4 regions of the Paenibacillus sp. FSL E2-0190 genome follow, and region 3 is predicted to be linked to each of the others. Evidence: riboswitches for the same ligand, from Rfam matches in the RefSeq annotation. Region 3 holds a riboswitch; each other region holds the start of a gene.
The links. A riboswitch is a leader RNA that binds a small molecule or an ion and turns the genes downstream of it on or off. The one in region 3 is predicted to bind cobalamin.
Positions count from the first base shown of each region.

Region 1 (5,748 bases), 2.9 Mb from region 3:
AGAATTACTCGTATTTCCGCCGTCACCAGCTAATTTGTCTGCCGCCGAATTGTTATCACCCGAGCCACAACCTGCCAATACCACCGCAAGAATTAATAAACATAAGTAATGCAGACCCCATTTGCGCATTCTCATTCCTCCAAAAGTGTAGTGGTTATCCCTAGCATTGTAACGTTACGGAATGTCATGTTCTGTACAGATCTCTTCCGTCTCTCATTTCTATAACGCCCCAAAACTTGGAAGGTTGCACTGGAATATGGAATTTCGGTAAATTTCTTTTGGTTTTTCTTGTTGAATACACAAAAAGCCGCATTTCTGCGGCTCTTATTGGACATATTTTTGATGTGGGAGGGTGACCCGAAAGTTAAAGAACTCATTTGCTTACAAACTCATTATTTGGTACAATTACCACGTCTAACCTAGTAAAAAAAGCCAAATACCCTCTATTCATAATGAATGAGGGCGTGACACGGCTTTGTTGAGACAAGCTCCACCTTGCTGAACAGAGCCGTTCATTGAATGATACTATCAATTACTAAAAGGGGAGGTGAACCCTCATGGCAAAAGACGTAGTTTGTGAAGTTAACTCCTGCACCCACTGGGCAGAAGAGAACAAATGCAGCGCTGAATCGATCTTCGTAGCTTTCCACAGCTCCCAAGAACCAAAACGCGCAGAAGAAACAGATTGCAAAACTTTCGAAAGTAAATAAGTAAATGCCTGAAGGGACCCTCCACGGTTCCTTCTTTTTCTTTTTCATTCTAACAAGATTGAGAATTATTATCAAGTAGCTGATTATAAAAAAATAAGTGAACTAAAAAGCCAGGGTAAATTACCCTGGCTCTAATTTATTTATGTCTATTTTGATGCAATAACCCCTGACTTTTCCCTCGCAATAGCAGCAGCGCTTACCATGTTACGTAGTGCATCCTCTGTCTCCTGCCAGCCACGTGTTTTCAGACCGCAATCCGGATTAATCCAGAACTGTTCAGGGTCCAGCACCCGCAGCGCACGATCGATATTCGCCGTCATTTCTTCTACAGCCGGAACCCGCGGGCTATGGATGTCATACACTCCAAGACCGATTCCTTTATCATAGGCCTGCTCCTCAAAGCTGATAATCAGCTCCCCATGGCTACGTGAAGTCTCAATGGAGATTACATCAGCATCCATAGCCGATATGGAATCGATCATGTCATTGAATTCGCTATAGCACATATGCGTATGAATTTGTGTCGTAGCCTTCACATGGTTCGTAGCAACGCGGAACGACTTCACTGCCCAGTTCAGGTAATGCTCACGGTCTTCTGCCTTAAGCGGAAGTCCTTCACGTATAGCCGGCTCATCCACTTGAATCATTTCGATGCCTGCATCTTCCAACGCTTTTACTTCATGGCGAAGGGCAAGAGCAATTTGATTGGCTACCTCTTCCCGGCTGAGATCATCACGTACAAATGACCAATTGAGGATAGTTACAGGACCCGTCAACATTCCTTTAACCGGAAGCTTCGTCAACGATTGTGCATAGACACTTTCTTTAACAGTCATAGGCTGTATAAATGCAACATCCGCGTAGATCACCGGTGGCTTAACGCAACGGGAACCGTAGGATTGAACCCAGCCATTACTAGTAAACAAGTATCCGTCCAGCTTTTCTCCGAAAAACTCCACCATATCTGTACGCTCGAACTCACCGTGGACCAGAACATCCAGACCTAGCTTTTCTTGGAAGGTAATTGCATCCGCGATCTGCTCACGAACAAATCCATCATAACGCTCCTGATTCCAGACCCCTTTACGCCATTTCAATCTCGCCTGACGCACTTCTACTGTCTGCGGGAAGCTACCAATTGTAGTGGTTGGCAGAAGTGGAAGCTGCCATTTCTCTTGCTGCACCTTTAAGCGTTCAGCAAAAGGCAAACTGCGTTGGTCCGGCAAAGCTGCAAGTGCAAGCACTTGCTCCGCCACATCCTTACGGCCACGCTCAGGTAGTGCGCGGAATGCTGCAATAGCTTCACGACTAGCGGCCAGCGCTGCTTTAGAAGCTTCTCCTTTATCTGCGAGGGCTGCTCCGAGCAAACTAAGCTCTGCAAGCTTCTCATCGGCAAAAGCTAACGCATTCTTAACTGTCGCCTTCTGCTTCACCTCACCTTGAACGGTGACTGGGACATGCAGCAGACTGCAAGAAGGCTGAAGAATAAGACGATCAAGCGGCACATGAACGCTGAGCTTTTCTACCAGTTGCAGCTTAGCGTCTAAATCGGAACGCCAGATGTTCCGTCCATCAATAATTCCGGCACCCAGCCATTTGTCCTTCGGCCAGCCAAGACGTTCGATAGAAGCCAGATTCGCTCCACCATCGTGCACAAAGTCAAGACCCAAGCCTTGAACAGGCAACTCTAGCAGTGCCTCCAACGGTTCAGCAGCTTCGAAATACGTCTGTAAAATAATATTCAAGCCCGGCACGGAGCCGGCAATTTCTGTGTATATCGAGTTAAGCAGTGTTAATTCTTCTTTACTTATGCCTGTAACAATCGCTGGCTCATCGATTTGTACCCAGCTTACCCCTTCTTGCTTCAGTTCCTGTAGCAGTTGAACATAGACTGGAACAAAACGTGCAGCAATCTTGGCGATATCTGCCGCTGCGTAACCTTTGGACAGCTTAAGGAAGGTATACAGACCTAAAAGTACCGGTTTACCTTCAATCCCTGCCTGCGATTTAGCAAAACGATAAGCCGCTAGAGGTTTATTTTCAGTCAAGCGTGGTGTTTGTGTGCCGATCTCTGGAACGATATAGTGATAGTTCGTATTAAACCATTTGGTCATCTCACAGGCAGTAGCCTCAGCATTACCACGGGCCATTGCAAAATAAAGATCAAGCCCGATGTCGCCGCCATCATACGTGTACCGTGGAGGTACAATTCCAAACATAACAGCCGTATCCAACACATGGTCATAAAAAGTAAAATCATTCACCGGAATAAGCTCAATTCCTGCCTCTTGCTGGGTCTTCAAATGCTGCAGCTGAATTGCTGCCATTTCGGAGCGGAATTGCTCTTCATTTATTTTCCCCTGCCAGTAGGCTTCCAGTGACTTTTTCCACTCGCGGTTCTTTCCGATTCTCGGATATCCAAGATTGCTTACTTTTACTTTATTCGTCATCTCGATACACTCCCTCTTCCATCTCTTATTTCAAACTCCAAAGCTACTTGCTTTCCTATAAAAAAGAGCGCCCTTCCCTAAAAAAGTCAAAGGGAAAGACGCCCATGATATACCCATGGTTAACGTCTAACACCTCCCTATCTTCCGTAGGTGAAGCAGTGCTGTTGAAACAGGCAGGTCTCCTGGCTAGCGGCGTCAACATCTTGAGCAGTCTTCCCAGCAGTAGTAAATTGCCAGTGACCTCTGTTGCTCGAGATTCTTCCGTTACAGTGGCGGGACCGCATCGGCTTCGAACCGAATTTCCCTATTAAGCCTACCGAATTACTATTTTCCGGTCAGCACCTGTCTCCGATATCATTCATCATTTGAGTGTCTTAATCTGATGTCATCATACGTGAAAGCCCCAGCAATCTGCAATAGATTACTGGGGCTTCTGTTATATCGATTCCTTATAACGGACTTAGAAAAATACGAAATATACTACAGCAGCAAGAATTATACGGTATATAGCAAACGGTAAGAGCTTGATACGATTGATCAGTTTTAAGAAGAAACGCATCGATAACAGCGCAAATAGGAAGGCACTAATAAAGCCTGCAATAAAAAACGGCAACGCGTCCATGGTGAAATATTGCCAGTTTTTCATCAGTGACAACAGACTGGCACCTGCCATGATGGGTACTGCCATAATAAACGTAAAATCAGCAGCGGCACGATGGCTCATCCCGAGGAGTACTCCACCAGAAATCGTCGAGCCCGAGCGTGAAAATCCAGGCCATAACGAAAAACACTGTACAAGACCTACACCAAGTGCCTGTTTGTATGTAATCTGATCTACACTCTCAGTTCTGATCTTCTTCGGCCCAAACAGATCGGCAATAATCATTAATATAGCCCCAATCACTAGACCAATTAACACTGTTGAGGTAGAGAATAAATGCTCATCAATATAATCATTAAACAGAACACCTAACACACCTGCAGGCACTAACCCTACCAGAACCTGAGTCAGCTTGAGATGCCCGCCCTGCTCCAACTGCGGTAGCTCCTCTGTTACAGGATCCAACTGCTTACGGCTGAAACGCTTTAAGCCTAACAAATCAATGAACCGATTTCTAAAGATCACAACAACCGCTAATATTGAACCCAGTTGAATAACTACTTTGAAGGTATTTGCTGTATATTGTCCAAATAACTCCTGTGATTTCAGCCACATATCATCAACAATAATCATATGACCCGTGGAGGATACTGGAGCAAATTCGGTTAAACCTTCAACAAGCCCCAAAATAATGGCTTTAATAATCGTTAATAGCTCCATGTGTTTCCCTCCTTTTTAATAGTCATTTCTATTATCAGTCCACTACCCGCTTAGCCCTCAGTGTTCATTCTCCGGCTGCGTTTGCGGAAGTACAGAAACCCAAGAATAACTAATCCGCCAGCAATTAGTACATAGACTACATTGGAGTACACATCCATGTACACGGCAATGTCTTCCCAGGATTCGCCCAATACCGCGCCAATAAGCACAAGCAGCAAATTCCATCCCAATGTGCCAATCGTTGTGAAGATCATAAATACTCCAAATTTCATGCCCGACATTCCCGCCGGAATCGAAATCAGACTGCGGACCAGCGGAACCATCCGACAAAACAATACAGTCCAGTAGCCATATTTATCAAACCAGGCGTCAGCCTTGTGGATATCTTTTTTACTGACCCTAATTAGGCTACCCCAGCGTTCAACCAGTTTCTCTAACCGGCTCACATCCAATAATCGGCCAATATAATAGAGAATTACTGCACCCAGTAGTGAACCAGCCGTGGCAGCAATGATTACACCAGGGATCGTCAAGCTCGTCGTAGTCGTCATAAATCCTCCAAAGGGCAGGATCACTTCTGAAGGAATTGGTGGAAATATATTTTCAAAGGCCAGCATCAGAAAAATACCGAAGTAACCAAACTGCTCCATAAAATCTGTAATCCATGCTTGCATCTTGTTACCCCCATTTCTCATATCAAGTTCTTCTTCAGGTTGCGTAAATAGCGGCTGCGAATAAAAAAGAAGTATAGTCCTTGAACAGCCAAATATCCGAGTAACACCGCGCCTGTCTCCGTTGCGATAGATAAGTAGAACAACCGTTGAAGCGCAATAAAGGCAAACACACTGTGTAAAATAGCTATTCCGACCGGCACAAAAAACAACAAAGACAGCTGAATCGTAACTATTCGATTGAGTTCTTTATCCGTAAGTCCCATCTTGGACAAAGTGGAATATTGATTGCGATCATGATCAAGATCGGTATATAACCGGAAGTAAAGAAAGCTGCCTGCCGCGATAAAAAAGACAGTACCCACCAGCAAGGAAGCAAAAAGCATTGTGTTATACAATGTTTTCTGAAGCTCAAACAGCGTGCCGCTGATCACAATCGCATACGGAGAATCACTTTCATAGGACTGTTTGCCTTTATGGGCAAGATCAGCAGCGATACCTACCGTCTGTGGAAAATCCTCTACATAAAAACCTGTATAAAGATCCGTCTGCACGGGATCAATAGCGCTGTAGAGCTCATCACTAATCACGACACC
Region 1 is NZ_CP150306.1:5,037,923-5,043,670, forward strand. Features, by position in the region: gene NST25_RS22290 (DUF4349 domain-containing protein) at 1-129, opposite strand, end outside; gene NST25_RS22295 (DUF1540 domain-containing protein) at 558-710, shown strand; gene metE (5-methyltetrahydropteroyltriglutamate--homocysteine S-methyltransferase) at 857-3,160, opposite strand; cobalamin riboswitch at 3,315-3,521, opposite strand; gene NST25_RS22305 (undecaprenyl-diphosphate phosphatase) at 3,621-4,481, opposite strand; gene NST25_RS22310 (DedA family protein) at 4,532-5,155, opposite strand; gene NST25_RS22315 (FtsX-like permease family protein) at 5,173-5,748, opposite strand, start outside.
Region 1: linked by a shared signal. The riboswitch ahead of metE (5-methyltetrahydropteroyltriglutamate--homocysteine S-methyltransferase) and the one ahead of NST25_RS03900 (S-layer homology domain-containing protein) in region 3 are both predicted to bind cobalamin.

Region 2 (5,748 bases), 360 kb from region 3:
AAGCTTCTTTCCCATGATGTTCATATTGACTAATCCAATTACTGTATGACAATTAAATAGAAGAGAGCTGCTAAAACAAACCGGTATAGAGCAAACCACTCCAATCGAAGTCTCTTAATCAGTTTGATGAACGTCACTACTGCAATCATTGCCACAAGAAAGGATGTCGCAAAGCCAATTAACATTAGAAGCAAATCGTCAGAACTCAGCAAATCACGACTATCGTACAAATCCAACAAGCTTGCACCAAACATAACAGGCACAGAAATAAGGAATGTAAAATCTGCAGCGGCTTTTTGGCTAGTGCCAAGCAACAGGCCACCTGAAATCGTCGAACCTGATCTCGAAAATCCCGGCCATAACGCCAAGCATTGAAACAGACCAATTCCGAAAGCCTGTTTATAATTAATCCCATCGATAGTATCAGCGGTTTCAGTCCGCCTATTCCGCGCTGCAATGATCATCAACACGCCACCAACAACTAGACCTATCAAAACAGGGGTTGGGCCAAATAATTGGCTTTTTATTGTGTCCTTGAAGAGAAGATATAGGGTTAATGCTGGTAACATAGCCAAAATCATATGAATGACATTTAATCCTTTGCTTTTGGAAAAATCCATTCTAATCATATTAACCCCAATCTCCAAATACCTTTTCCAATAAAGAATTAAAACTGCCATCACTGCACCCAACTGAATAACAATTTTAAAAGTTATTGCAGCATCTCCCTCAAAGCTAAGCAAATCGCCTGCTAGAATAAGATGTCCAGTAGATGATACTGGTAAAAATTCAGTTAAGCCCTCTATTATGCCAAGTATTATTGCTTTAATTACATCAGTCATCAGTGCATTGTCCCCTTTCGGAAATAAAATCATTTAATTTCCAGTATAAGGGAGACAAGTAAACTTCCCCATCGATTAACCTAACAATATTCAATTCAGAATGACATAATTGTCACATTGCTCATTATTCCAGTCTTAAGTAACTCCTTTATTAAACTATCCTTTCCCGTTAGCATAACAACAGTATCAAACATTAAATTCAACCTGTATCAATAAAAAATCCGTTAACCTTCTGAACTTGCTGCCCGTTATTTGGATAATCAATTTCAGAGCATGCAGCAGATATGAACACCGAAACGTAACTTCCATTTGATCATTCTGCAGCCGCGTGCGTGGAGCCTCAATGACCATCATGATTCCAAAGCGCTGAGAAACCACACAGAACCGCCACCCCGACCAAGAATTGGGGGTCCTTTTTTTGGCAAAACACAAAATATTAAGTATAATGTTATTGTCGAAACGCTAAGGCGTCTGTACAGGATGGCTACCTGGCACTGATGATGGCAGGCCAAGCGCTTTATAAAGTTTTCTTTATGTGTATTTATACTTTAGGAGCGTGGTTATCTATGAAAATTAATATTACCGCACATTTTAACATTGATATTACTTTATCTCTTCATCTGTTAGCCGTAGCCAGTCTTGCTTATGAACTCAGTTCACTGACGAGCTCGTGAAATTCGAGCGAAAAGTATCTGTACTAAGACACCTTGTGGTGTCTTTTTTATTTTTATAGTAATTACCATCTAACCGATCTGCCCCCGCAAGAGAAAGGCAGCTTATGCTGCTCCTCCTCCACCATTCTTCATTCTGATTGCTGTCAGCTTGCGCCACACCTTCCATCTGCTCGACAGTGACCACTAGTCATACCGTTTTCATTAGCGATTTCGCGCCATGTCTTATCTTCCTTGATACGTTTCTCCAGAAGAACAGGGAACGGCAGGGGCTGTCCATCATATTCGACTTCAGGAAAGATTAGGCCATTCATCAATAAATATCACCCTGGATACTTATTCACATGTTCTCCCCAACTTGCAGGAAGCTGTGCCCCGATGTATCGGAGATTCTATTCTAGGAACCCGAAAAGAAGTGGAGAAAATTGACGAGACACCCACTTTACTCGACTAAAGGTTAGAAGAATGTTAGAAGTTGATGCTTGTACAAAAAAAGGCGCAGTTCCAAAAACCCGGGAACACGCGCCACTATCGACTTTGTAAGGATGCTGGTGAAGGGAATTGAACCCCCGGCCTACGCATTACGAGTGCGTTGCTCTACCCCTGAGCTACACCAGCTTAACGCTGTTTTTCTGCCAAACAAAAAATATTATACAACTTTCAGCCAGAAACGCAAGCCTATTCTCCCTGTTTTCCGCCCTTCTAAACTGCTAATCCACCTGTAGCTTACGCTCCACAGACTCTAACTTTCCACGGCTAGTAGAGGGTTTATCGCGGCGGTCGTCTATTTTAAGTGAGGTAGAGACACGTTCTGCACCTGCGGAAAAAGGAGACTCATGCAAAGCTTCTACCGCGGCAAAAATGCGTTGCAGAGGCCCTTCGATGATCGTCCCCATGGACGTAAGTTCATAAGTAATCCCTTCTACTGTCTTCAGCACCCGCTGCATATCCGCAACATAGCTGCTAAGACTGGTACTGCCTGTTCCAATTGGAATAACTGTAACTTCAGCAATAGGCATGAGAATACCTCCTCGAAATTTTATAGTAGCTGTCTCCTTCCATTGTAACAATTCCACCGCTCTGTCACAAACTAAGCAAGATTATCCTCCCTTATCTCTTCTATTTCTTCTGATTACTCCAAAATATGACTTTGGGCTAAGGGTATTTTCTCATGAGCAAATTCTAGGGTCATCTGCACTATATTTATGGACTCTTTGTGGCATCTTTTCGGACAATTTATGAATCATTTCGCATCTCCCTGTGGATCAATTGTGGATTACTTATGGACAGCCTGTGGATCATTTGTGGAGTACTTTTAAAGAACCCGCTCCCCGCGCGGGTTTTCTAAAAAACTGTTTACAAACACAACATCTTGGGTTATTTTTATCTAACGACAACAAAATATAGTGGAGACAGGCGCTTTGATCCTTAACCGGATTTAGAGCTTAATAGGGAAGCGCGGTGAGAATCCGCTGCGGTCCCGCCACTGTAACCGGATGGCCTTCTTAAGCTTCTGGGAAGCTTGAGAATCCACATCTCCCGGCAAATGCCACTGAGGGTTAGGAACACCCTTGGGAAGGCGCCGAGAGATCCCACGGAAGCCAGGAGACCTACCTGTTTCGACGACACCAACTATTGATGCCTGCGAGGAACAGGGATGGTGTCCGCATGCGGTCATCTACGTAGAGACCTCTGCAAATATCCGTGTGGATATTTACATAACGCATCGGGCATTTTCTGCCATCCTCGGGTAGGGGATGCTTTTTTTATGTAATCTGAACAAATATACGACTGCTTATAGCAGTCCAACTTCTTATGGATATATGGATTTGATGATAGATGTTTTTCTTTTATACTGAGAGGAGAGCTGTACAATGACGTTGTTGGAGAGACAATTTAATGGAGTAGAAAATGCACGGGAAGTTCTTTTAGAAGAGCTCATTGATTTAGGCCGGGATATTATCGACAGTCGGGATATGGACCTATTGCGCGAGAATGCCAATTTGAATGGAGAGAGTTTCTCCGGTAAAATGAGCAAGTTCGGCAGTGAATATTCAAAATGGTACGCCCGCAATTTTACGATGCCGCCACAGCTAGTGCAGGCTATTGATGACAATGTCGTCTATGTGCATGATCTGGATCAATACGCGATTGGAACGACGAACTGTATTTTTATCCCGTTTGATAAACTTCTCCGTGAAGGTTTCAATACCGGCAACGGCAGCGTTCGTCCTCCGAACTCAATAATGACAGCTATGTCTCTGGTAGCGATTATTTTCCAATCCCAGCAAAATGCTCAATATGGTGGTGTATCCGCCAATAAACTCGATTACGATCTGGCACCTTATGTAACCAAATCCTTCGCCAAGCTGTTCCGCAAGGGTCTGGATTATTTTGAAGAAGGACAAGCTGACGAATCTTTGGGCGAGATTACGATGAGCCGGACCGATCTGGCGGAGTCATATCCAAGAGCGTTCCGTTTTGCACTAAAGGAAACCGAAATCGAAACCCTGCAAGCGGCTGAAAGTATGGTACATAATCTGAATACCATGTCCAGCCGATCCGGTGGACAAATACCGTTTACCAGCATCAACTACGGTACTTGTACTTCACCAGAAGGTCAGCTTGTGATCAGTTCTCTGCTAACCGCAACTATGAACGGACTTGGCAGCGGAGAAACACCAGTGTTCCCGATTCAAATCTTCAAATGCAAGCAAGGAATCAATCAACAGCAAGGCGATCCTAACTATGAACTGTTCCTAAAAGCAGCTGAATGTTCTGCGCGCAGACTATATCCAAACTTCGCTAATCTGGACGCTCCGCTCAACTTGCAGTATTATGATTCAAGTGATCCTGATACGGAGTTCGCTACAATGGGCTGCCGAACCCGAGTGCTCGGTGACCGTTTTGGGCGTAATCATTGCTCTGGGAAGGGCAACCTTTCCTTTAATACACTAAATCTGGTTCGGCTAGGTCTGGCACACGGCACAGTAACAGGCAGACGTACCGTCGCAGATGAAGCTGGCTTCTATGAAGATCTAAATCATTATATGGATATTGCGCTGGAAGGACTTCTCCATCGCTTCCACATCCAAACCGCACAAAAAGCTAAAGCTTCCGATTTCATGATGCGAGAAGGCGTTTGGGAAGGCGGCGAACATCTTGCACCCGATGACACTGTAGGCGATCTGCTGAAGCATGGCAGTCTGTCTCTTGGCTTCATCGGTATGGCGGAATGTATGAAAGCTATGTACGGCAAACACCATGGCGAGGATATGGAAGTTCATGCCAAGGCGCTGGCTATCGTGCGTCATATGCGGGACTATTGCGATCGGAAAAGTGAGGAACTGGATCTTAACATCACCCTGTTCGCAACTCCAGCAGAAGGTTTGTCCGGTAAATTCACCAAAGTTGACCGCAAGGTACTGGGTTCCATTCCGGGCGTAACCGACCGTGAATATTATACGAACTCTTTTCACATCCCTGTATACTTCGATCTGGGTGCTGCTCAGAAGATCAGCTTGGAAGCTCCTTTCCATGAATACTGCAATGCCGGGGCTATTTCTTATGTCGAATTAAACGGCAATGCCCGCAACAACCCATCGGCTTTTATCAAAATCATTAAATATGCGCTCGAACAACAGGTCAGTTATTTCAGCATTAACCATCCGATTGACCGCTGCTCCAGCTGTGGATACGAAGGCGTAATTGGGACAAACTGTCCTTCCTGCAACGCAAATGAGAATGACGTGCACATCCGCCGTTTGCGCAGAGTTACAGGTTATTTAACCGGCGACTATCAGACCCGCTTTAATGCCGCCAAACAAGCTGAAGTTCGGGATCGCGTTAAGCATCTATGAATATTTGCGGTTACTATCCGGAGTCGATTAACGAGGGAGAGGGCATGCGGGCCGTCCTCTTTCTCAGCGGCTGCCGCCATCGTTGCCCGGGATGTTTTAATCCCGAGACATGGAACTTTAAATATGGAGAAGTCTTCACCTTAGAACGACAACATGAAATCATTGCAGAAATCGCCGCTAACCCTTTGCTGGATGGTCTGACACTGGCAGGCGGCGATCCTTTTTTCTCAGCAGAAGAGTTGCTGGGGTTCATTCATGAGCTTCGCACTGTACTGCCAGGGTTCTCAATCTGGATTTACAGTGGTTATACGTACGAAGAACTTACAGCCCTTCCCGGTACGCCGGAGTGGAATCTACTTAAACAGTGTCAGGTGT
Region 2 is NZ_CP150306.1:544,971-550,718, reverse strand. Features, by position in the region: gene NST25_RS02400 (undecaprenyl-diphosphate phosphatase) at 39-842, opposite strand; gene NST25_RS02395 (hypothetical protein) at 1,660-1,827, opposite strand; tRNA gene NST25_RS02390 (tRNA-Thr) at 2,060-2,131, opposite strand; gene NST25_RS02385 (MTH1187 family thiamine-binding protein) at 2,224-2,532, opposite strand; cobalamin riboswitch at 2,911-3,146, shown strand; gene NST25_RS02380 (anaerobic ribonucleoside triphosphate reductase) at 3,388-5,373, shown strand; gene nrdG (anaerobic ribonucleoside-triphosphate reductase activating protein) at 5,370-5,748, shown strand, end outside.
Region 2: linked by a shared signal. The riboswitch ahead of NST25_RS02380 (anaerobic ribonucleoside triphosphate reductase) and the one ahead of NST25_RS03900 (S-layer homology domain-containing protein) in region 3 are both predicted to bind cobalamin.

Region 3 (5,748 bases):
CTATAGAGAAAAAAATACATTAAAATGCGGGGGTAAAAGATGATATCGAATAAAGGAACAACACAACGTTTTACCAGGGCTACAATTCTTTGTTGTATTTGTGCATGTACGGTATTGCTAAGTGGTTGCACTAAAGCAGCGGATGAGACTCAAGTGCCTACTCCAACAGCTCAAGTAGAAACCGCAGCACCTTCTGCAGAAGCAACTACACCTGTACCTACGAATAACGCAACAGAACAACCCCTAACATCTGCGTCACCCGGCTCAAATACTGGGAAACTTCCAGAGGGGGTTAGCATTCAGAGAGTTATCAAGGAGGTTTCGTTAAAAGATAACTATCATAAAAAGGTTGAGCTGCTAACTGACGGAGGCAAGCGGGTCACCATCACAGATCCGAATCAAAAGATTGTTTTGCAGCAGATTGAATATGACGGAAGGATCACTGCGGTTAAGGGTAAACAGGTTACTGTTCAAGTGGAGGGCGGTAAAGAGCAAACCTTAACGATTCCTGATCATATAGTCATTGAAGATGAAGACAAGCTCGGATTGAACAATGGCGTTGAAATCGAGTGGACGGTAAATGCAGACGGACAAATCGAAAGTGTGGAACTGGACGATTAAAAAATTACCGAGGTGAGCTGGATGAAATTTCTAATCGTACTTGGTAGTATTCTTGTTCCCATTGTTATGCTGATGTTACAGGGGAAATCGATAAAGTGGCGTATGGTTTTTAATGTTGTTTCGATCTTAAGTACGATTATCTTTGGAAATATTTCTGCCTTGGCAATTTACGAAATATTAAGAGATCATGCTGTATTTATGACCTCGATCCATGCGATATTTTTAAATCCAATGTTTCTTATTACCGGAGCCTATCTTGGCGTTTATTTAATTTATCGGTTGATGATAATTTCGTATGACGAGGTTTATATGTGATCGGTGCAATACAAATAGGGATGTTCCTGCGAAGGACACCCCTATTTGTGTTGTTAACAGGACGGGGGGTTAAGAGGACTTTCCTACAACGTTTGTTCCGCTCTTCGTGATCTTGTAGGTGATGATATCACCATTCCAGAAGTGGAACTTCAGGATTACCTCGCCGTCTTTAACATCTTTAAAGAACGCGGGAAGCAGCTTGATTTCTTTAGTGTTATAAGAAGGTGAGAAGGTATTGCCGAATTCCTTAAATGGAGTCCAGTCCTGCGGACCTGCATTGCCACCAGCGGTATATACAGCTTCCATTGTGGCAAGCTGGTTACCATTAAAGGTGGTCGGAATGGCAAAGGATTCAGTCGTGCCTTTTGCATCGCTTAATTTAGCTGTGTCATACACAATCACCTTAAGTCTCCACGCAACACCCTTGTTGAATTTCAGAGTCAGCACGGCATTTTCACCGTATTTTTGGGAAGCTGTGAGCTTTTTAAGTTGGCTGGCTTTGAGGATGAGCTCCTCACCATTTAAGGTGTAATCTTTACCTTTGGTCAGATACTTTCCGTTGGCACTAATGGTGGTTAGCTTATTTCCGTTCAGGTTCAGCTTAACCTTGGTATCTTTGATTTGTGCACCTTTTTTTAGGTAGACCAAATCGCTTTCGGTGCTGGAGGAACGCTCCTTCAGACCAGACATTAATACATTGTGGAGTTCAGGATCAGACCACTTATAAGTTTTACGGTTGAAATGCTGCCCGTTATCCCAGAGCATGGAAGTCATTTTCTTTTCTTTCAAATAATAAGTCAGATACTCAAAGAATTTAAGCTTCTCGCCCTGTTCAATCACACCCGTGTCTTTATCGAAACCTAATAAACCAAATTCGCCGACGATGACAGGGATGCCTTTAGCTACAAATGTATTGTAAACGTTATCAAAAGTTTGAGTGATATCGTTTTTTGTATCTTTTTCAAACGTGGTGTAGCCGGCAATGTTCACACTAAAAGGCCAGAAGCCATAGAAGTGAACGGTCGCAATAATATTTGGATCGTTCAGAGCCGTAATCGTCTTATAGAGATGATCCATTCTTGTTTGCGTAGGTGAAGACTCTAATGAAGGTAATACAAGTGGGCGGAGGTCGTTTTTCCCACCGGATTTCCGCACGATTTGATAGAAAGAGTTATTAAGTTCAGTAAGCATTTGCTCCATTTTTGCTTCGTCTGTGCTTCCACCATCGGTGAACCGAGGCTCATTTATGCTCTCGAACATCAGCTTATCGGATTTGTCCTTGAAGCGATCGGCAATTTGAGTCCAGGCTGCATCATAACGCGCCAGCGTTTCATCGTGTTTTTCTTCCATATGGCTTACCCATAGCCAGGAATCATGATGGACATTAATCATGACATAAAGCTTGGCGTCCAGTGCCCAGCCGACAACTTCTTCCACACGGTCGAGGTAGGCCTTTTCTAGGGTATAGTCTGGTGCCGCACCCATGTGAGTATCCCAGGTCACAGGAATCCGAATGCTTTTATAGCCTTGAGCGGCGATCTTTTTAATAAGATCTTGGGTCACACGTGGATTGCCCCAGGAGGTTTCATCCTCACCTGTAGCATCTAAAGTATTGCCAAGGTTCCATCCGGGCTGCATTTCGTCTACATAGGATTGGATCTTACTCTTTGGCGCTGCCTTAGCTTGTTGCTCGTCCTTAGTTGCAGCTGCGGCCATGGATGAGAACAGAGAGAGCAGAAGAGCGGTGACAAGTGTCAATGATAAGAAGGATTTCTGGATTCGCGTAGTCATTGAATTCTCCTTTGTGAGATAAATTTAGGATGCTTGGACCTGGCTTTGACGCTGTACTCGGTGGTTAGATGAACACAAACACCTCCAGTTTTATTTTGTAAACGCTTTCTGAATATACCCTAACATAGAATACACTTAGCGAGTACCTTACTAATTTGTGGTAAATTCATATAAGAATTAGTGATTTAAATTAATTTACCCCACAGTTGGATAAAGAAATTATTTGAATAACCCTACTCGTAGAAATTGGTTATTCAATAGGATTATCTCTAGCTGCCCGTTATACAAAAAAGAAATATAACATGACAAAAGCATATATATTAGATATGATGAAGCATGAAAATTTAAAATTAGAAATAGGTGCCAACTATGAATGTTGCGGAAGTACAATCATAGATTGGTTAAATGGAAAGCGGGTGTGAATCCCGCGCGGTCCCGCCGCTGTGAAAGAGGAGTCCTTGCAAAATGCCACTGGGAAACTGGGAAGGCAGCAAGGGTGATGATACTTGAGCCAGAATATCTGCCTTTTTCTGTTACACCATCAAACTCTACGATCGATAGAGAGGTGCTTGAATAGTGTTTGCCAGCTATTATTGTGGTTCACTATCTTAACCTCTTGACGTTTATGTTGAGTGGTTTTTTTGTGGTTATGAGAAAGTTTATTCTGTTTTTTATCATAGGTATGAAGGGAAGGGTTATGGAAAAATGAAGAAAAATAAGTTTTTAGCGTGGTTACTTATTGTAGCTGTATTTATTACGACATTCTCTACAAGTGTAATCCCGGCTCAAGCAGATGGAGCAAGCTCTACCCTTAAAGGGTATGTATCTGTATCCGTGGAGAAATTCACCTTAGGCCAAGGGTATATTAAGGAACCTATTAAAGTTCCGATTTATGAAGGCGATAATGGCGCATCTTTAATAACACGTGCGCTAGGTGATGGGAATTATAGATATTTAGGAAATATAGATAGTGGTTTTTATTTATCAGAAGTTAAAGATAGTGGCAGAAGCGAAGTCAATATTCCACAATATATTTTAGATATGATTTCAGCCGATGGGAATACAGTCGGCACTAAAGCAGACTCAGAGTGGTTAAGTCAGTTTGACTACACCTCCATGTCGGGTTGGATGTATGCAGTAAATAATGTGTTTCCTCCGTTTGGGATGACCGATTATAAGCCTCAAGACGGTGACATCATTCGAACTCAGTTCACCACTTATGGCTATGGTTCTGATCTTGGCGGCTGGGGGGAAATCCCAGTTCAACTTGCCAATAAGGATGCTTTAACTGCGGAAATCGCCGAGATTAACAGTGCCCCTAATAAAGAAACTATTTTGGACAGACCAGTAGTGCAATCGGCAGTTTATGAAGCCTATTCCGTGCTCGAAAACATGGCAAGCTCTCAAATAAGTGTAGATCATGCGCTTGTCGGTCTTAATAATGCATTAGACATAGAACCCCCTGTTATTACAGTAAGTGGCATACAAGATAAACAGGAAGTATCCAATAAAGAAATAAGCTTCAAAGTAGCTGTCACAGACAATGTATATAGTGACATTACTCCAGAAGTGAAGCTGAATGGAGTTACTTTATCACCTGCAAATGGGGAGTACAAAGCTACTCTGAATTCAGGCAGTAATGCAATTACTGTAACGGCTCTTGACGGAGCTGGAAACAAAACAAATGTAACTTATCAGGTTACTTACAAACTGGAAACTACAGTTGCCGTCAAACAACAGTTAGATAAAAACCTTGCTTATATTTTAAATACTGTAAAGAATCCAACGTTTGGAACAGGCAGCGGAGAATGGTCGATCCTTTCTCTGGCCCGGGCGAACTATACAGTACCTAACGGTTATTACGATCTTTATTACAACAATGTAGCTACGAAAATAGCATCAACCATTAAAGAGGATGGAAAACTCGACGCCAATAAAAGCACAGAGAATTCCAGAGCAATATTAGGACTTACCTCTATCGGAAAAGATATCACAAATGTTGCGGGATATGATCTGAGAAAAGCACTCGCTGATTATCAATATATCCAAAAGCAAGGCAATAATGGTCCGATTTTTGCTCTGATCGCGTTAGATAGCCATAACTATGAGATTCCTGTAGTTGATGGAGTTACAGAACAGACCACAAGAGAAAAACTAGTTCAGTATATTTTAGATAAAGAGGTTAAAAAAGGTACAGCAGAAGCTGGTGGCTGGGCATTAGGCGTAACTAAAGCCGATGTCGATATGACTGCGATGGCGATGCAAGCTCTTGCACCTTATTATGCATCCCGTGATGATGTAAAAGCCGCCGTGGATCGGGCCATCCAATGGCTGTCCGATAACCAAAACAATCAAGGCGGATTTACAAGCTGGGGAAGCACTAGCAGCGAAAGTATCTCGCAGGTAATTGTAGCCTTAACTGGTGTAGGCGTAGATCCGCACACTGACGCTAGATTTGTTAAAAGTGGAAATTCGCTTATTGATGCATTACTTAGCTTTGCTGCACCTGAGGGTGGATTTAAGCATATCCTCACAGGCAAAGTAGACAATATGGCAACGGACCAAGGTACGTATGCACTTGTGTCCTATGATCGTCTGATCAATCATAGCAACCGTCTCTTTGATATGAATGATGTGCAACTGGAACAACCAGAAGAACCGGGGCCTGGGCAACCAGAGGGTCCGAAAGAACTTCCGTTACCTTCTGGGGAGAACCCGAAAGTTGAAATCCCAAATGACGCTAATGATTATATCGTTCCGATCAGCGCTGGAGATAGCAACAAAGAAATCACAGTAGCTATTTCGGAAGAAAATCAATCGAAGGTTAGTGTCAATTTACCAAGTAACAGCGACCTTCCTCAGATAGAGGCCATAAAAGGTAACGTATCTGTAGTCATTCCTAAGGGTGCAAAAGTTACAAGTGGGGATGCCTCTGCGATTGAACTGATTTCAGCTTTAACCGGTGCAGAATCTGCACTAAAAGATAGTGTGAATCAGATTATTCCTGGGGACAAGAAGCTT
Region 3 is NZ_CP150306.1:902,048-907,795, forward strand. Features, by position in the region: gene NST25_RS03885 (hypothetical protein) at 40-621, shown strand; gene NST25_RS03890 (transposase) at 643-936, shown strand; gene NST25_RS03895 (cellulase family glycosylhydrolase) at 1,006-2,727, opposite strand; cobalamin riboswitch at 3,069-3,270, shown strand; gene NST25_RS03900 (S-layer homology domain-containing protein) at 3,433-5,748, shown strand, end outside.

Region 4 (5,748 bases), 170 kb from region 3:
ATATTGTCATAAAACGACTTTCCTCAAATATAAAAAGGACGGGCACCCGATCCGCTATTACTCCGAATCCCTGTGCCCGCCTACTCAAACTTCCTCTTCCTTATTCTCCAGAGGTATAGTACCAGTACAAAGTATCACCGTTCTGCAAAATATAACTGTCTGCACTGATGCTTGGATCCGCATCCCGGTTCGTTTTATACTTCCATCCGCTGCTTGGGCCTCCATCAAATTCAGCCAACCCGTCAATAGATTTCACGTAGATGCTTCCAGCGTTGCCGGATGATACTACCTTAGTCCCTAATTGACTGACTAGTAAGCTATAAGCCGTTTCGCCCTCTTTTAGAGCTACTGTTGTACTGGCTAGGATGGTTCCTTTCCGGCTATCTCCAATCACTGAGAGGGTAGCGGTAGCTTTTGCTGGAGCAATAACAGACGATCCGACAGTCAGAGACTGAGTATAACGCGCTACGCTCGGTACGCTGTCTTTAGCATAACCGGTAACAGTCAGTGTATAGCTATTTGCCGGGAGACCCCCATCAACAACAGCTACACCTTGTTCATTCGTGATTACCTTCTTATCACCAATCGAAACCTGCACACCTGCAGCTGGTGAGGTAACCGGATCAGAAGTGAAGCTGTCCTGATTCCACACCCACTTTTTCTGTGAAACCTTTACAGTAAAAGCTTCATTAGCTTTTGGCTGTGATGGGGTAAGCACCACAGCATCTACAACCTGTGTATTTTCTCCTGCATAATAGACAAGCACACGATCGGATTCCTGTAGTTCGAACGCATCCATACCCACACTTGGATATATCCACTCCCCGCCGCGTGATACCACGAAGCTCCACCATCCGTCGTAAGTACCTTGCGAAACTCCATGGATACCTGATACAAAGTTGCCATAAGACGATTTGGTGATATCTACTTTAAAATCATCGGTAGACCCTAGTTGTTGCAATGCTTCAAGGGCATTGGAGGCTTTTAAAGTCCCCTCACTAATCAACCCTTCCGGGCCTTCAACGGTAAGCGAAGCTGTTACATTCTTAGAAATCACCTTTAGAGCTTTTGTATATTTAGCAATCGTTGGGGCTTTGCCTTCACGGTAGCCAGTTACAGTCAGTGTATAGTCACCTGCGGGCAGATTTCCTGAGAATACGGCCTCACCTTTAGCATTCGTCGTTACCTTGTGAGCTCCAATTTGGACCTGAACACCCGCAGCTTTTGCAGTTACAGGAGAGGAAGTATTCGTAGCAGCGTCCCATTTCCACGTCTTACTAGTTACAGTGACGGTAAAAGAATCGCCCTCTTTAAGATTTGCTTTGGAAAGCGTAACGGAATCCACAAGCTTAGTGTCGTCTCCGGCATAATAAACCAGTACCTGATCTGAATCTTTAAGTACAAAATCACTCATGCCTACATCGGGATTAATCCATTTTCCGTCACGCGATACAACATACATCCATCCGTCATAACCACCAAAGCTTCCAGCAGCAATATTTCCGATGCCAGTCACATAACTGCCCGAAGGATTCGTGATCGGCAAGTTCGTTTGAAGCGCCAGCTTCTCTAACGCTCCAAGTGCGTTGCCAGCATAGGCGTACCCTTGTGCCAACGTGGCCTGTGGTCCCTCAATCGTTACTGGAGCGTAGATGAGTGAGCTCTGAATGGAGGATTTGGAAAAATCGTATAGCTTACTGTTGCTTCCTTTATACAGCAAATTATAGGCAACCAGCGCCTGAAGCCCTTGCTCTGTCGCCAGAGTATTACTGCTTCCACCACGGCTATGGGTGAAGCTACCATCAGCTAGACGATAGCTGAGCAGGTTCTCCATTAGATCCACTTTGTTTTTGGTGTATTCTAATCCACTAGGATCAACTCCGAAGGATGTGAGTCCAAGGATTGCTTGTGCGCTACTTTCAGCACTGTCACCGTAACCCCCATGGCTATCTTGAGCTGCAGATAACCAAGCTACGGCTTGTAGCCCTGCTAAGTAGGCTTCGGGATTATTTTTATGTGCCGCCAGAGCCGTCAAGGTTATCGCTGTCATATCAGGCTCACTTGCGCCTGAGGTTAGTGCAAAGCCCCCATCCGGATTCTGTTTGGAGAGAATCTCCGTAAGGAGCTTATCCGCCGTCCATTTCGCGTCACTTGGGATATTATATTTACCAGAATCCAGCGCAAGTAAAGCATATACCGGATTATTAAGCGTCTGTTCACTGAGCTTGCTATTATTATAAATTTTCTCAATCAGATTATAGCCAGGAGTCGTTCCGTTACCAGCAAAGCTAGTAGGATCTGCACCAATCGCTCTCACTGCGAGCACGATTCGAGCATAATCGGTTACATTGGTGAAATCGCCAGCTGCATCCTTTACTTTTTTCTCAAGCTCTGAAAGGTAACTAGCCGGCAGCTTGTACCCTCCTTGCGCTAATCCAATGGCTTGCCAATCCGATTGCACGCCACCTTTCAAGAGATATTCTGCAGCCGCATAAGTCGCATCCGCAACATTAATCCGCTCCGCAGCAGTTGCCTCCAGACCGGCGCCAGCGCTCGCTTCTGCAAATATTTGTCCTGCCGGAGCAAGAGATGTTCCTAGAATTGAAATGACCATGAATAAGGCCAGCCCAAGTGCTACAAACTTGGAAGACATGATTTTCTTCATTGTTTAACCTCTTTCTGTATAAGAATGGGTACTGCCGGGAATAAGATGCATAACATAAAGACCGCCCCTTTGGAGGGCGGTCAGGGAAGATTACAAATCGAGGCTGCGGCGCTTGCTTCCTGCCAACAGTCCATCTGTATATGTTCCACATTCTTACCCCACGAAGAATAGAAACGCTCACGAAAAAGGCAGGTCTCCTGGCTAATGCTTCATCGCTGTTCTTCACCTTCCCACCCTACCTTCGGGGCAGTGGTTTATAGAAGAAACGCTCCGCACATACAGTGGCGGGACCGCGCCGGACTCTTGCACCGGACTTCCCTTTTAAGCAGACGACTAGATTGATAGAGTCTGCACCTTTTCCAGTATGTAGTATCTTATTTTGACATCCATAATCATATCTATTAATACATAGCATGTCTATAGAAAAGCTTAGTATGGGCAGCAAAAAAATGAACAGCAATACGCCACCTTCCGGTAGTTATTGCTGTTCAGAAAGCTTGTTATTCGACTGTTCCATCCGGACTTGCAGTCGGGGAGGGTTCAGCACTTGAATCAGAAGCTGGTGGAATATTAGGGTCGGGATCTACGATCAATGTAAATCTTCCGGCTTTGATCATACTTTTCTCTAGAATTGTCGCTCCAGGCTCCAATGTAACCTCAACCTGATAGGAAGGTTGTTCACCTTCAGTCACAGCTGTTGCGGAAGGCAACCCAGTGCTGTCCTCAGTATTAGAGGAAGGCGTAGGAGACGGAGATGCATCAGCTACAGCATTAGTAGCATCTGCACCTTCTGCTGTTCCTCCAGTAGTGCCAGCGGCATCTGACTCGTCAGCAGCGTTTCCCTCATCCGTCCCATCCGTTGACGGCACTGGACAAGTCCCATTTGTAGCAGCGACCTTAAAGCTTTTATCTATCTCTGTAGACGAAGACATTAAACTAATCTCAGTCGGTTGAAACTGCACACAGTCATCTGCACTTGCGAAGGTGAACACCAATATGCTGCTCCCCTTATCTCCTTCGACGCTCTGATCCTTCAAGTATACTGAAGCTGGAGGCAGCATATTGCCTGCACTCTGAACAGGGGTCGGCTCAGGGCTTGTCCCCGGCAGAGCCGTCTTCGTATCATCCGGACGCAGCATACTGAATACGATAATTGCAATAATCACCAGAATACCCGTAATGGAGCCGGAGATTAAGAGTCGAAATCGGCTGCGGCTGATCCAGCGCGCCAGCGGGGAAGCCAGTTGGGAACGGGCTTCATTGTACACATTTTGCAGAGCAGGCCGAGCTGCCGCGACATAGTTCTTTCGGAATTCCCGATTCTTGAACGCTTCACGATCACTGCTCAGGAAATACTTCAGAATCGCCTTACGGTAACCCGGTTGCAGCTTTTTATTCGAAACCGTAAATAAAGGATTGCCTTGCGACCAAGCAAAAAACCGATAGATGATTTCTTTGTCGGAACCGGCTTTACGCTTTAACAGCTCCAGAAGCGCATCGTAATCCAGCGGACCCCCTTCACGCTGAGTTGTGTAGTAAAAGGCTAGCGGAAGCCGTTCAAAGGGTTCCAGAACACGCGCCTCTTTTAGCAAACGACGACCCAGTAGCTGCACATCGTCTAGTTCCTGCGGAGACAATCCTGTAAAAATCTCCTCATTCGGCTTCTCTTCACCAAACCAGCGGTAAGCGGCACGCAGCGCATTCTCTTTCTGCTTGCTAATCCTATCCAGTGGCGGCTGCCAATCGACAACATTACCATACCGTAAAAAAACTACCTCCAGAAGCTCCTCCTGCGTCATATCAGAAAGCGATAAGCGGTTCAGTAAGAATCTATCTGCTGAAGCAGCAAGATCCTGCATTAGGGAGAGTGCCTTAGGAGCAACTCCTGTTCCTTTGCGGCGATCTTTTTCTGCCTTATCTACAATTTCATGAATTTCCGCCACAGAAGCCACCGGATCATGCTCCAGCTGGAGCTTTTCTAGCAAATAATCCTTCACAGCATTTTGAGCAAAAGACTGCTCTAACGCCACTGGCAGGAACCGCCCCCAATGGAGCACAAAGCTCAGAATATCCGCAGATCTGGACGCCGCAGCTAGTCTTGATTCCATATAAGGCTCAAGTAGCTGCTTACGGAAATAAGTTTCAGACATCACGCGCTGGAAGTAAGCTGCACTTAACTCATCATTACTCTCAATGATCCCGTAAGCAGCACTCAAAATATCCTTGCGGCCCGCTTCCACACTATGAAGCATCCCATTGATGAAATAATCCACGATTCTGACCCTGTAATTGTGATCCTTAAGTACAAAATACTCTTTAAAGCATTCCATAATCGCCGGATCTGGCACATTTCTTTGCCGAATCAGATCAAATTCCCGGTCAAACCGTTCTAAGAAAATATCATTCAAGCGGATTCTAGAATGAATTGCACCGTCTGGTTTAAGGTAAGAAAGCAAACCACTTAGCACCGCACTCTTGTTTTCCGTATATAAATGCTCGTTCCCTTGCTCAATCTCATAAAATATAGCCAGCTCATTATAGAAAGAAAGGGATAGCTTGTGCTCAGGACTCTCTCCACGGAGAATCTGATCGGCGAAGCTTACGAAGTCGTTAATATCTCCTGGATTCAGCAGTAATAGCTTCCACACCAAATCAGCATAAAGCTGGCGGGTCTCGCCAAAATCGACATTCCCCATCCGTCCGGAAGCCAAATCAAAGGTATAATCCTTCTCAATACTGCGGTCACCGGGACGAAGTGAACCTTTTTCCACAAAGCTAAGATGTATATATTTACGGCTTTGCGGTTCATTCGCATACGTAATCACGCCTAATCTACGGCGGAATTCATACGGCAGCACGCTATACAGAATTTCTGTAAGCTCCACCGCCCGCGCGGACAACTCGGTGATAGGTACGTTTAGAGCCACATAGATTTTTTTCTTACCTGCTACAGAGAGCATTACGGCTTGCAATAACGCCTTGAATATCCCTTCATCAATCCCTAACAAGCGTAAGCCTGCGATTGGATCAGGGCTGCGGTCTGTGCGAACAACTGGAATAGAGGGCAGCTCCGGCAAGGTTCC
Region 4 is NZ_CP150306.1:1,070,460-1,076,207, reverse strand. Features, by position in the region: gene NST25_RS04560 (DUF4430 domain-containing protein) at 101-2,665, opposite strand; cobalamin riboswitch at 2,835-3,038, opposite strand; gene NST25_RS04555 (glycosyltransferase) at 3,166-5,748, opposite strand, start outside.
Region 4: linked by a shared signal. The riboswitch ahead of NST25_RS04560 (DUF4430 domain-containing protein) and the one ahead of NST25_RS03900 (S-layer homology domain-containing protein) in region 3 are both predicted to bind cobalamin.